DNA from 3 places in the Synechococcus sp. MIT S1220 genome. Region 2 is predicted to be linked to each of the others. Evidence: predicted binding sites of a transcription regulator. Region 2 holds the regulator's gene; each other region holds the start of a gene.
What was found. Region 2 encodes NtcA, which controls nitrogen genes in cyanobacteria. Its sites were predicted from a motif close to GTANCNNNNGNTAC; they were not measured.

Region 1: SIB64_RS02040 (ferredoxin--nitrite reductase) is a predicted target of NtcA. The motif match lies at 1,775-1,788, and genes of this name have one in related genera.
Region 3: SIB64_RS16180 (DUF4278 domain-containing protein) is a predicted target of NtcA. The motif match lies at 2,891-2,904, and genes of this name have one in related genera.

What each region holds. Positions count from the first base shown of each region.
Region 1 is NZ_CP138939.1:413,451-418,105, reverse strand. It holds gene moaB (molybdenum cofactor biosynthesis protein B) at 1-50, shown strand, start outside; gene cobA (uroporphyrinogen-III C-methyltransferase) at 28-813, opposite strand; gene SIB64_RS02045 (DNA mismatch repair protein MutS) at 810-1,472, opposite strand; gene SIB64_RS02040 (ferredoxin--nitrite reductase) at 1,918-3,525, shown strand; gene SIB64_RS02035 (formate/nitrite transporter family protein) at 3,746-4,636, shown strand; gene SIB64_RS02030 (HEAT repeat domain-containing protein) at 4,646-4,655, shown strand, end outside.
Region 2 is NZ_CP138939.1:872,920-877,574, forward strand. It holds gene pth (aminoacyl-tRNA hydrolase) at 1-460, shown strand, start outside; gene SIB64_RS04030 (DUF3146 family protein) at 457-714, shown strand; gene SIB64_RS04035 (resolvase) at 692-1,132, opposite strand; gene SIB64_RS04040 (DUF3084 domain-containing protein) at 1,129-2,322, opposite strand; gene ntcA (global nitrogen regulator NtcA) at 2,350-3,069, opposite strand; gene rph (ribonuclease PH) at 3,140-3,883, opposite strand; gene SIB64_RS04055 (cob(I)yrinic acid a,c-diamide adenosyltransferase) at 4,037-4,627, shown strand; gene dcd (dCTP deaminase) at 4,627-4,655, shown strand, end outside.
Region 3 is NZ_CP138939.1:3,184,549-3,189,203, reverse strand. It holds gene SIB64_RS16190 (hypothetical protein) at 1-1,370, opposite strand, end outside; gene SIB64_RS16185 (hypothetical protein) at 1,879-2,391, shown strand; gene SIB64_RS16180 (DUF4278 domain-containing protein) at 2,641-2,808, opposite strand; gene SIB64_RS16175 (hypothetical protein) at 3,097-3,309, shown strand; gene SIB64_RS16170 (DUF3303 domain-containing protein) at 3,389-3,688, shown strand; gene SIB64_RS16165 (hypothetical protein) at 3,719-4,066, shown strand; gene SIB64_RS16160 (hypothetical protein) at 4,079-4,240, shown strand; gene SIB64_RS16155 (hypothetical protein) at 4,378-4,638, opposite strand.

The DNA of each region.
Region 1 (4,655 bases), 460 kb from region 2:
GCCTCAAAGAGCCGAGCGAATCACCAATCAAAACGGAATCGGCATCGTGACCGCTGCCGGAGACGGTGCGCAGGACTCGACTTGCTGCTCGATCACAGCACCGACCACAACAATCGAAGGGGACCGGAACGCTTGCAGGCGTGCCTCCTCAGCGATTTTTCCCAAGGGCGCTTTCAGGCATCGCTGACCCTCAACGGTGCCCTGTTGAATCACAGCTGCAGGCGTACAGGCTGCGAGCCCTCCCGCGATCAGCTCATCTGCAATACGCGGCAGGTTGTGCAAACCCATGTAGATCACAAGCCCATCGCTTGCCGTAGCCAGCGAACGCCAGTTCACCGAAGGGCGACGCTTGTCGATCTCCTCATGACCGGTCACGAAGGTGACAGAGGAGCCTGCATTGCGGTGGGTCACCGGGATACCTGCATAAGCCGGGGCCGCAATCCCTGAGGTCACACCAGGAACCACTTGCACGTCAATTCCACGCTGGGCGAGATGGGCGGCTTCTTCACCACCACGACCAAACAAGAAAGGGTCACCCCCCTTTAAGCGAACGATGCAGGCATGTTTCTGAGCAAGATCAACCAGCACGGAATTCGTACTGGGTTGGGGAACGGAATGATGTCCCCGCCGTTTACCGACAAAATGCCGTTCGCATCCCTCGGAAACGAGATTGAGAACCTCTTTCGGGACCAGGGAGTCGTACACCAGCGCATCGCACCTGTTCAAAAGGCGCTGAGCTTTGACGGTGAGCAATTCTGGATCGCCAGGCCCTGCTCCCACGAGATAAACGGTTCCGGTCTTGACGTCGGTCACGGCAGTGCGGCTAGCAGATCGATTAGGCCCTGGCGGAGGAGAGGCCGTTCAAGCAAGGTTGGGCTGTCGTCGGACGCTTGCAGAGCATCAGTCATCCGATTGGGTGCCAAGGCCAGTGGATAGGGCCTGAATTCATCGGTGTAACGACGCTCTGACCAGCAATCAAAGGCCATCACCGGGAATCCCAAGCGCTGAGATAGGGAATCAAGGAAGCGGTTGGCTAGGCCTGGCCGCAGAGGATGGTGCAGGAGAGTGACGCAACCAGACTTTGGCTGGAGTCTCAGATCCTTTCCGACAAGGTCCCACCAGAGGGGCCATGCACCGAGAAAAGGCAGTGAGGTCACGTCTTCCCCACGACTGCGGATTGTTCGGCGGATCGAAGGGATGTCATGACGAACATGGGATCCGGGCAGCAGAAACAGTGGAATCAGCCAGGAGGACTGCAATGGAGAGGAAAAATCGGAACCGGAGGTGAGAGCATCCAGCTGAACAGGCGACGCACGAATCAGCGCAAGCGTCTCGGCAACGTCAAGCAGGCAGTCCGGAACGATGCCCCCTGGACGACCATGAACAACAAGACGAAGAGCACGACAACCCTGATGGGAGACCTGTTTCCGTAACAATGGCCACGGATCAGAGGCCGTCGCAGCTGATCTCATAGTTGAATTCTGTCGTCTAAACGACTCATGCCTCATCGCCGTTATTCCCGTCGTCATCGACTGGAGAGCAAGTCGGCCAGATCTCGCGAGCCCCGTTTCCAAAGCGAGCTGGACCGAGACTTTGCTGCAATGAAGCGGGTTTGGCAAATGATCCGACAAGGCGCCGTGCGCATGGTTGGCGAGATTGGACGCCAATATTGACTCACTGAAAGTGACTTTTAGGCGTTCGTCTCGCACACAAGATGTAGCAGCGACAACAAAAACGGCAACGCCAGCCCGGGCTGAGAGCAATTTCGAAAACTGTTCTTTTTGCTACCAATAAAAAGTTGTCATGACCTGTAAAAAGAAGACAGCGTTCCTTCTTTTTTGAAACGCTGTTAGTCCACATTATTTTGATTGCTTATTCGTTGCTGAGCAATCAAATAAATATTTCCTCAATCTTCACATGACTACCAGCGCTTCATCAAGACCTTACTTAGAAGGCAAAAAACTCAATAAAATAGAAAAAAACAAAGCTGCCAAAGACGGCTTGCTTGTTGGTAGTGAGATTGAAAAATTTGCTGAAATCGGCTGGGAAGAAGTTGATGAAACAGATTTACAGCTACGCCTTAAATGGTACGGAATGTTTTGGCGCCCAAAAACACCTGGGAAGTTTATGCTCCGCCTGAGAATTCCAAATGGGGTGGTCACATCGATGCAACTTCGAGTAATTGCATCGATAGTTGAACGTTATGGTGATAACGGAAGCTGTGACATTACTACTCGACAAAATTTACAACTAAGGGGTGTCTTATTAGGTGATCTACCTGAAATTCTTAAACGACTTAAAGAGGCTGGTTTAAGTACAATACAGTCAGGTTTTGACAATCCTCGTAATGTCACAGGCAATCCCCTCGCAGGAATTGATCCCCATGAAATAATAGACACCCGCCCATATACAACCGAGCTACAGAATTTTCTAACTAACAATTGCGAGGGCAATCCAGAATTTTCTAATTTACCCAGGAAATGGAATACCGCTGTTGCCGGCGCCAAAGATAATTTTTTACTGCATAATGATATTATTTTCCACCCTGTTGAATTGGATGGTGTAATGGGGTTCAGTGTTTGGATTGCAGGAGTTCTATCCTCTCAATTGAACGCCTATGCCATCCCACTAAATGCTTGGGTTAAACCAAACCAAATCTGCGAAATCACTGAAGTAGTTATCAAGATTTGGCGCGATAATGGTGAACGAGATAAACGTCCTAAGGGAAGGTTTAGATTATATTTGGACAACATAGGCCTTGAAAGTTTTAGGTCAATGGTTGAAGAGCGCTTCGGCCCTCTTACTCCTGATCCAGGATCAATTTTCGACGATCAGCCTCGTTCACATTATGGAATTCATCCTCAAAAACAAGAAGGTCAATTTTTTGCAGGCCTTCACGTACCAGTCGGTCGACTTAAAGCTGAAGATCTGCAAGATCTAGCAACAGCAAGCTTACATTATGGTTCCGGTGAAGTAAGATTGACAGAAGAACAGAATGCTATCATTGTAGGAATACCCGAACAAAAACTAGAATCTTTTAAAGTTGATCCACTCCTCAAACGTTTTCCACTTCATCCCCAAGCAATATCAGCGGGGACTGTTTCTTGCACAGGCAACACATACTGTGGATTTGCTCTCACCAATACTAAAGATCAGGCGCTTTTAGTTGCTGAAAAACTTGACTCCGAGCTTGAGTTGCCAAAACATGTGAAAATTCATTGGACTGGTTGTCCAAACAATTGTGGACAAGCAGATATGGGGTCAATTGGTTTAACTGGTACAAAGGCTAAAAACAGTGAAGGTGTTATGGGTGAAGGTTATAAGATCACTATTGGAGGCTCGCAAGGATCAAATCCAATGATGGGATCCCTTCTTCACAAAGCAATTCCTGCCGAAGACATCCATTCAGTTCTTAAGGGTTTACTTCTTGAAAAATTTGATGCCAAAATAAAATCGAAACCAAGCTTAGGAAATGAAGGTGGTACTGACTTCTTCTCTCGATTCATGAATCATATAAGCAATTAAATTACACGTAAAAATTTTGAATTCGTGGCGCTTCGTTTTGAAGCCACGGATCTACAAAACCCGACCAACCACATTCCTTTGTGATGGCTATTCACCAAAGTGCTTTTTCTCCCACTGTCAACTACTTGAGCCCCAGAGGTCGGGCTGATCCGTTTTTAACACTCGAAGCTGAGGCTCCGACCTGATTCCGTCCTTTACTTCAACATTTCCAATACAACCGATGGATTACGTTCTTCCCAATGAACTTGTCGATGGCATGATTGGTGCCGGTGGCAAGAAAGCTACTGTCAGCGTCAAAGACTTACTACTGCGAGGTTTTTATTCAGGGGCAATCCTTGGCCTTGCTGTCATTCTTGCTCTGACAGTAGGTCTCACCAGCAAAAACCCTTGGCTTGGTTCTTTCCTCTTCCCCTTCGGCTTCGCAAGCATCGTGCTGTTTGGCATGGAGCTGGTCACCGGTAACTTTGCACTTCTACCGATGGCGACATGGGCGGGCAAGACCACTTGGAAAGCGACGTGGAGAAACTGGGCTTGGGTATGGTTCGGCAATTGGATTGGCACTGCTGTTGCAGCGGGCTTAATGGCCATCAGCCTTACAAGTGGTGGAACAGTGGATCCTGCTTCAGCAGCTGATGGAGGAGGTATGTGGCAACAGGTAGCTGCAAAAATCATTGCTTTAAACAAAGCCAATGTCATTGTCAAATACGAAAATCTTGCAGGGCTTGGCTTCTTTCTTGCCATTGTTCGCGGTGTGATCGCTAACTGGCTTGTATGCCTTGGAGTGACAATGGCGTTGGTCAGTAAAAGTGTCCCAGGGAAAATTCTTGCTTGTTGGCTGCCAATCACGGCTTTCCAATCGATGGGCATGGAACACATTGTTGTCAATCAGTTTCTGCATACAGCAGGACCCCTGCTTGGTTCTGGAGTGCCCTTCTGGAAATGCATCTTCTGGAACTTTTTCCCAGTTACAATTGGAAACATCATCGGTGGGATGGTCTTCATTGGTATGCTGTTTTACAGTACACATCGCACCAAAATGGAGAATGTACTTCCTCCAGAACATGATGAAAAACTTGAGCGCGAACTCGCTGCAGAACTTGGTGCTCGCTGAGGCAGCATTTTGAAGCCTC
Region 2 (4,655 bases):
TGGTGCTGGTCAGCAGAGGCTGCGGCTGCTAATGCCTCAAACCTTCATGAATGACAGCGGGCGATCGATTCGTGCTGCTCTTGATTGGTTTGATTTCACTCCGGAGCAGCTTCTTGTCCTCGTTGATGACATGGATCTGCCCCTCGGGCGCCTGCGATTGCGCGCCCAGGGCAGTGCCGGCGGTCACAACGGTTTAAGGAGCACGATCCAGCATCTGGGCATGCAGATGTTCCCTCGGCTGCGGATCGGGATCGGAGCTCCGGCCGATAACCCTGCGGAACGAAAAGCTCGCACTGTTTCTCATGTTCTGGGCTGCTTCAACAATGCGGAACAACCTCTCGTTTCATCCGTCTTGGATGAAGTGATCGATGGCATTGTGCGCATCCAACGCCTGGGTCTGGAACGGGCCGGCAACCGAATCAACAGTCTGCGTCCGGAGGATCTGGTGAACAGCCGATGACGGCTCTTCCGGCGACCACGGCTCATCTGCGCGTCTTGCGCCAGTGTTTCCAGGAGAAATTGCTGGAGGGAGAAGTGGCGGCAGGAGGATTTCACTGGGAGTTCTGCTGGTGTTTCGACCGCGGTGAACTGTCAGTGGAACCCTCTTTGGGCCGAGCTCTGATTCAAGATGCCCTGCGTCGTTTTCTCGTGCGCGCGGATTACAAGTTGGAGCCAGGTGGGGATTATGTATTCACGGTGCGGGCTCGGTTCTGAACAATGGCCTGGGAATCGGCCATCGACAGGTGATTTCAAGGTGTTCTTCCACCATCAAGAGAGCTGCGATGGCATCGAGTTCGCCAGGTGGAACGCGCATGCCAAAGGGGAGCAAAGCCCGCCAATCCTTGGCGGGCCAGAGCTCCCAGAATCGCGCTCGGGCGCGCAGGGTGGTGCCCCGTTCGTTGACTGTCTGAATCGTGGCAAGCGATTGCAGGCGTTCCGCCCATCCCTTGGCTCCGGTGCCATCTCCGATCACGATCAGATGCACCGGAGCCTGTCCGTGCCATGTTTTCAGGGTCGGAAGCACGGAGTCGCTGCGCAGCACCGCCCCGCTGAGTACGGTTGCACCATCAACATCCACAAGAACGAGACCGCATTTGCTGCGGCCGGGGTCCAGGCCAGCGACGCGGGTCATCGCGCCACCCGAATCGCGACAAACACTGGATCTGCGCTGTCACTGGTCCTTGCGGCGATCACCTGCAGGGTGACTCTTTCTCGCGGATCCTCGCCAAGGGACTGCGCCAGTTGCCCCACTGCATTGGCATCGAACTGAAGCCCTTCGGTGAGCGAGCCCCGGCGCTGCATCTCTGCAAATGCGGATGCCAGCAACAGATTGAGTCGTGTTCGGATCGCTTCCGGTGAGCGAGCATCCGCGTCCAGCGTTGCAGTGGCGAGAACATCTCCTTCGCGGGCGACCGTGCGGTTCGGCCGAACCTCAGGGAAGGCATAGACCACGTTTTCCCCACGCAGAACGTTGGTGGCTGAACGCATGGAGACAACCCATGTTCCCGGCTTGCTGATCATTGTCTTCAGGCGTTCCACGTCGCTGCGTGGCAGGAGAAGAATCTGTCGGTCAGGGGCTTCACCGGGTCTGACACGGCTGTAAGCGGTGAGATTGGCCTCCTGGAGGAGCCGGTCGATCACACTTTTTGCCTGCCCTGGATCATCCAGTCGAACGGTGGCCTTGGCGAGGGTTTGACCGCTGCGGAGCACCACGGCGCCCCGCCGCAGGGCAATCAGGTTTCGCTCCAGTTGCTTCAACTCGTTCTCACCATCGCGAATTCGCTGACGCACCTGTTCAAGCTCAGCCTCTGTGCGACGGATGTCGGCATCGCGGGCTTGGATATCGCGACTGAGGCGTTTCTGTTCGGCCTCCAGTCGGACCCGTTCCTTCTGCAGGGGAGCTATCGCTTTGCGGAGCGTGACGGCCCGTTCCTTCGATTCGGTGAGCTTGGTTTCCACCTCCTGAACTTCTGCGCGAGCCTTAAGACGTTCTGCCTCGGCTGCCGCGAGGGCATTACGGCTCGTCTCCAGTTGTTTTCGGCTGCTGCTCAGTTCCTGGCGGTTATCAGTCAGCCGTTGCTGCAGTTCATCAAGTTCAAATAGACCGACTCGCAGCTGACGACTCACCAGCAGCAAAAGGCCGAGGGAGAGAGCACTGATCAGGCTGCCGGTGAGCACCGTGATCAGAACAGCGGTCCGACGTGGCCGCATGTTGAACAGACTCAGGCGTGCCTTGCCAACACGACTTCCAAGCCGATCTCCCAAGGTTGAGAGAACACCACCCAGAATGAGTAGTGCTGCAATGAGCAGCCAACCGCTCACAGGAGCGGCTCCCGCACAGCGGAAGACTCAGCTGAACCGCTTGGCCAGGGCGATCGGATCGAGGACTGTGATCTTCTTGCGATCAATCTGAACAAGACCTGATTGGCGCAAGTCTCCCAGCAGACGGGTGATTGTGACGCGGGTGGATCCGATCGCTTCAGCAATCGCCTGATGGGACAGCCGTAGATCAATGGTGATGCCCAGGTCGTCGGGCACCCCGAAGTCCCTGCAAAGAACAAGAAGGAAACTCACCAGACGGGAGGACATGTCCCGATGGGTGAGCGTTTCGATCATGGTTTCGGTTTGTAGGATCCGGCTGGACAGGCCCTGAAGCAAACGCAATCCAACTCCTGTATCCGCCTCGATCGCCGCGCGCACCGAAGCTGCTGGGGCAGTCACCATTTCCACGCGGGTGAAGGCAACAGCGTGATAAAAGCGATCGGAACGGTGGCCTGTCAGGAGAGACAGAACGCCGAACAAGCTGTTCTCACGCAGAAGAGCCACCGTGATCTCTTCCCCGGATTCGTAGACCCTTGATAACCGAACGGCACCGCGACGGATTAGATAAACCCGCTCGGCAGGATCGCCAGGGAAGAAGATTGTCTTGTTGCGTTCCACCAGCTCGGTGCTGGCTCCATCGAGATCCCGGATGACCTCAAGCAGCGACCGACTGGCGTTCTCCGAAGTTGATGTGGCCGCCGGAACCTGAGGGGAATAGCGACTGAAACCACTGCTAACTGCGCTCATGGTTTAGACGCTGGGTCCAGTGAACTATTCGAAAGGTAAAGATCGGCGAAGGTTCATCCTGTAACAGTTATTACTGATTCCCATGCAGGTCCGCCAGCGCCTGCCTTTGGCCCACCATGAGCGTGTTGATTCCGGGTTCAGCAAGGTCCAGCAATTGATTGAGTTGTTGGCGGTTGAACGGTGCTCCCTCCGCTGTGCCTTGGATTTCCAGTAACTGCCCATCGGCCGCCATCACCACATTGAGATCAACCTCCGCATGACTGTCTTCGCTGTAATCCAGGTCGAGTAAGGGGCATCCGTCGATCAGTCCTACGGACACAGCGGCCAGTTGCTGACGGATCGGATCACGATCGATCAGACCCTGTGCCATCAAAAGTTGTGTTGCCTGCCGCACCGCCAGCCAGGCGCCTGTGATCGACGCAGTGCGCGTGCCGGCATCCGCCTGGATCACATCGCAATCGATCAAGAGCGTCCGTTCCCCCAGCGCTTCCATGTCCAGCACCGCCCTCAGGCTGCGACCAATCAACCGCTGTATTTCCTGGGTGCGGCCCGACAACTTCAGGAGTTCCCTCCTTTGCCGTTGCGGGGTGGAGCCGGGTAGCAAGCGGTATTCGGCGGACACCCAGCCGAGACCCTCCCCCTGACGCCAGCGTGGAACGCTCTCGTCGAGGCACACGCTGCAGAGCACGGCAGTTCGACCGGTGCGCACGATCAGGGAACTGAGGGCAAAACCCATCGGATTCCAGTTGATCTCGAAACGGCGCAGGTCTTTGGCACCACGGCCATCAGAGCGGCTCGGTCTGTTCTCGCCCATCGAAAAGCAGGAGTCGACAGAACCAGAGCCTGGCAGGTGCTGGATGACACCCTCATGGGGTGACGCTATGGGTAGTGTAGGGATGGTTGTGGACTTGCTTTCCACCGCTACATTCAAGGTCAGTCAGGTCAGAGCCTGGCGACCGCTAATGCGATGACCGTCAGCCTGTCCACAAGCCAGAGATCTCCTGATTCCCGCAACAAGGATCATCGGGCCCTTGAACGTGCCGGATTGCGTCCAGTCGCGCTCCGATCTCCCTTGCAACTGGTTGCTCCGGAAGGTCAGCTCCAGATTCATACCGCCCCTTACCGGGGAAGTTTCTCAACGGTGTTCAGCCAGGCGATGCGAGCGGCAGGCCTGGGCAGCCGTGTTCTGATCGCACAATTTCTCAAAGGGGGCGTGTCCCAGGGGCCGAAGGACTGTGTTCGCCTCTGCGGAGGTCTGGTCTGGTTGAGACCTGATGTGCAGGCTTGTCTCACAGAACCAGATCAGGCTAATGCCCATGAAGCGGTTGATGAGATCTGGCAGCTCTGTCGTCAACACCTTCTCAGCGGTAATCTCGATCAGTTGGTGCTCGATGAAATTGGTCTTGCTGTTGGTCTTGGTTATCTCAGAGAGGATGATCTCGTCAGCACCCTTCAGCAGCGTCCAGGCTCGATGGATGTGATCATCACCGGTCCTGCGATTCCTCCCAGTGTGATGGAGATGGCTGATCAGGTGACGGAGTTGCGGCGAGGTTTCTGATGCTGAAAAACGACCGTTGGATCACTGA
Region 3 (4,655 bases), 990 kb from region 2:
TCATTGGTAAATCTCTTGGTGGGCTTGGATTGTGCATTTTTAGTACTACTTAAAAATAAAGCCTCTTGATCACGATATCGCTCAGGTTTGGATTGAAGCTTTGTAAGCTCGTCGGGAAGAGCAGAAAGATACTGTTGATTTTTCTTTTGATCTTGAAAACTAAAGACTGGAATTGCCTGAGTTTTCGTAGACAGGACTCCTATGGCATCTTGATTTAAACTTGTAAACCACATGTTGCCGTCTGGACCCTTGGTAATGCGGTGCATAACTCTCGTGCCAATATCTGGCAGGTCATAGGTGGTTTGAAAACGACGACCATCTTCATCAATATTTAGCTCTACAAGAGCTTTTTCTTGATACTGAAACCAAACCGAATTAGCTGAATGTCCGGTGGATCCACCGGCACCTTTATCACGAGTTTGAGTATAGCTATTTGTAAATTTCTCGGAAACTGGATCAAACTGTGCAATACCTCCTTCGCGTATAGGGTTTTCTGATGAATCCGTTGAATCATCTCCTTCTACTGTTGTCCAGATGAAATCATTAGGTCCCTCAAAAATATTGATTGGACGACTGTTGTCATTCATGTTGAAGTCGGTAATTTCGTAAAGCTTAATATTCTCGTCTTCATCTATCTTGCCTATTTCATTTGTTCCAAGATTGACAAACCAGGGAGTTCCAGATTTGTCTAGCTTTATGTAAATTGGGCCGGCAGCTCCCCCAGCAAAATCAATACCATTAGTGAAATTTGGCGCAAAACTTGATCTCGTTTCAAGAGAAAAATTCTTATGCTCATTGTTTATTATATCGTAATAGCCAATAGTATCGGATGATTTGCCTGTATACCATAAACGTCCTTTGTCATCGATATCTAAACCATGCGGGCCAACTACTCCTTCTACACTGGGGTCACTAAACGCTACGTTGAATTCTTGTAAAATTGTTCCATCTATTGGGTTGATTTCAGCGAGTTTGTCCTGAAATTCTAAGGTAATAAATAGGCGGCCATTCTTATCGAATTCAATACCATGAGGACCAGATCCATCAGGCATGTCCAGGAACCTGACTTTTCCACCGGTATTAAGGTAGCCAACACGATTATGTAACTGCTGTGAAAAATAAACTAATCCATTTGGTCCCGCGGTCATTTCATGGGTGTCAAAAATAGATGGATCGTCGTCGTCCTTTCTGACGATGTAATCAATGACATGACCTTCTTCTCTGGCTGAAATCTTATTGAGGTATTTTCTAAAAATTTTTTTTGACCATTGAGTGCCGTTTTTAATTTGCTTTGCGTCGGTAGAACTTAAGGAGATATCGACTGATGCTCTAGTTATAGTTGTCGAATAATCATCGTGTCCAGATGACATGTAGAAAAATTTAAATCTTTATTAATGTTAGCCACAGCCTTGAAATCAGGCAACTGTATGCATCGATACAATTTGTATTTTCTTCTATCCGGTGTGTTTGTCTAATAGAAACTGAGTAATCGTTAACAGGGCCAGATTTTTCTAATTTGGAATTATTTAAATTCTTCCTTACTTATGGCTCTCAGTGTTATACAAACCGGGGCGCCTGAAGTTCATTCGATGAACTGAAAGCTATACAAGACTCGAAAGAGAAAAGTAGGAGGCGTTGATGTGTTGGCATCAATCTCCCGACAAAACACACACGGACACCGGCCTCGCCAAGTGCGGGTTTTTGGGTTGAACAGATCAATACTGTCCGTTTGGGTATTAATAAGCTATTGATCTTCAAGTCTGATGTCTGAAGTGTAATTGAAAGAAATTTTAAAAAATTCAGATCGGATACTGAATTCCATTGCAATTTAATGATCCAGCTTCATCTGACAGAAATCTTAAAACAATCAATCAAAAAATGACAAAGATTTTTGCGGTAACAAATTTTTCTATTGTGGCTCTATTCCTAAGTCTTGCAGGAACAAGACCTGGACACGCAAATGCAAATCGAATAGCCTTGAATTGCCAAGCGCAACAATTGATAGAAACAGTGTATTCTGCCAAATGGGACAGGGGATTGAAAAAAGTTACTCTTGATATGACTGAGGAGGAAGATCAACCGTCTGGTCCTTTCAGCCTCCTCATTGACTTCAAACGGAATCAAGCGATGTATTCAGAGCAGGGGGCATGGTCGATAATGAATATCAGCACCAATAGTGCTAACAAAACAAATTTATACTTTGAAATGGAGGAAACCGGACTGGGTACAGATTTTCGATATATACAGATTAACAAGAGGGCGCTGAGCTTTGAATTAAAATACATATTTAGCTGGGATAATGCCACTGTATTTAAGAGTAAAGGTCAATGTCAATCGGTACAAGAATCTGAAATTATTTATCAGTATAAGCCATTTCCTTCAATTGACTAAAAGTTAGCCACTTGTTGATACGGTTTCTAATTTCAAAAGCTTGAAGCAAGTTCATCCATCTTGCCCAGCTGGTTTTTACTCAAAAGTTGATTGTTTGCACTGTCCAAAGTCATGGAGTCGTTCTAGACATTGCAGTCCGTCAGCAATGGCGGGGTTTCAGCCTGCTTCGGCCGCAAGCCCATCTCCTTCCTTATAGGCAAAAAGAAACCCCCGCCAGAGGCAGGGGTTTGGGGGTTCATTCAGCCGTGATCATTTGGTGTAGGAAACGCCTCGGTAGGTCAAACTTGGATGCGCGTTGTGAGCGACTGCCTCGCGGCAGGTGTTGTAGTGCTCACGGCGGTAGGTCAGCTCAACGCATGCTTTGGGTGAAGCTGCATGGGCTTTGTAGTGGTGACCTCTGTAGAGAAGAGCTGTCATGGTTGGTTCCTCAGAAAAGTCCAAGTCCCCGTTCCGTGGCTTGGATTGTCTGCGCCTCGCAGAAGCGAGGTGAACGCTTTTTGTAGTTGTTGCTACAAAGCTTGTCTAGCGGAGAGGCCATCCCCTGTGTCGTTCATGCGGATGCAAACAGTGTTTTTCTTTGGCGTCACCTCGCCACAAGAGCCCACCCACTTCTTTTTGCGAGGTCGGTTCCCAGAGTTTGCACTTTTTGGTGAGGTGATCGCCCTGAGCTAGCTGCTTCTGACGGATTTTGCAGCGGAGCAATGTATGGCAGTGGTGGTCAACGCCATAGCTGTCGTGCTGGCAGGTCATACAGATGCAGGTGCCTGTTTAGAGCACAGGATTCATAACCCTGAGGTCGACCATCCGGTTTTTAACCGGCTGGTCCTTCATGCTCGTGCGCTTGAGCTCGTGGGTTCGAATCCCACCCTCTCCCTGAGTGGGATCTCCGAGTGGCAACTCAGGTATAGCCCTCCATAGGACAAGCCTGATGTTCCTTTGGTTACAAGTGATTTCCAGCTTTTAAGGCAAAGATCGAATGGTGTTGAACGGTTTTTAGATGGCTCGCTTCATGATCCATTGGTGCGCTCCCGATCCCACCAACGAGAAATACACCCAGGCGATCGTGGATTACATCAAGGGCGGTAAGCCCATGGATGAATACGTCGGTTTCAAAGTGCTGGCGCGTCAGATCCACCCTCATCTCGGTGGAGGCGTGCTGCTTGTGGAAGCCGACAATCTGGCAGCAGTCCAGAAACACACCTATCCCTGGACCAAAGGACTCGGTGTCACGGCGACAATCACCCCTGGTCTCAGCGATGAGGAGTATGTCGATCTGGAAGAGAGCATGAACAGCTGAACGGCGACTGCAGCCACGTCATCGAATGTCGTGAATGTGGTCAGTTGGCCCTGGTCAACCATCCGCTCAAAAACACCTGGCTCTGCCAAGACTTCACGCCGAAACAGCTCGAAGCTCGCAAAGTGGAACATCCCACCAAGCGAGTGGAGCGCCCTCAGCAACGACCTGCTGAGCTGCGGAACCGCAAGCCCCGCTGTTCGTTGTCTTGTCTGCAATGAAGAGATGACCGTGGCCAGGGTCACCAAGACCACCCTTAGCGACCGTTGCCGCAAGCAATGGATTCGCGAGGGTGCCGAGGCCTTCCCTCTACCTGAGACGCCTACTCATGTTCAGATTGGCAAAAGTCAGATCACCGTTAAAGAAGCTGCCAGCCGTTGATGTGGTCGCGTCGTGGATCATCAGTTCAGCTTGATTCGTGCCGGCCAAAAATTAGAGGCTGATGAAGCGCTGTTTAAGCTGAAAGCGGAGGCCGAACGATTCAGCCGGTTGGCTCAGCTGGCCAAGCTTCGGGAGGAAACGCCAGCAATCTTCTTGTGGGAGCTGTCCCGGTAAGCAGGCTTCAGGATCGCCAACGAGCCATCGAAGCCAAGGTGAGGGAGCAGTTGGTTGCCCGCAAAGTGCGGGGTTTGATATTGCGTGGTGGCCTTATTAATGCAATGAAGCAGCTCAAGATTTGCATACACGTTTCATCAACGGGGCATTTTTTTGTAAATCGCTTTGTATGCTTCCGGGAAAATCTTGGGCATCCGACTGATTTCTTTCTTGATTGATTTCCAGCATTGCTCTGATCCATCACTGTATTCATCCTCAACAACAGCCCGTATGGCTGATTGTAAATCCATTCCCTCGCCGACATAGACATCAATGTTGTATGCCGCCTCGTAGCTCTGGCATATCCCTGCTTTGGAGATCGTTCCCATCAACAACAATGTCGCCGGAACGGTGACCATCAACCAATATTTCATAT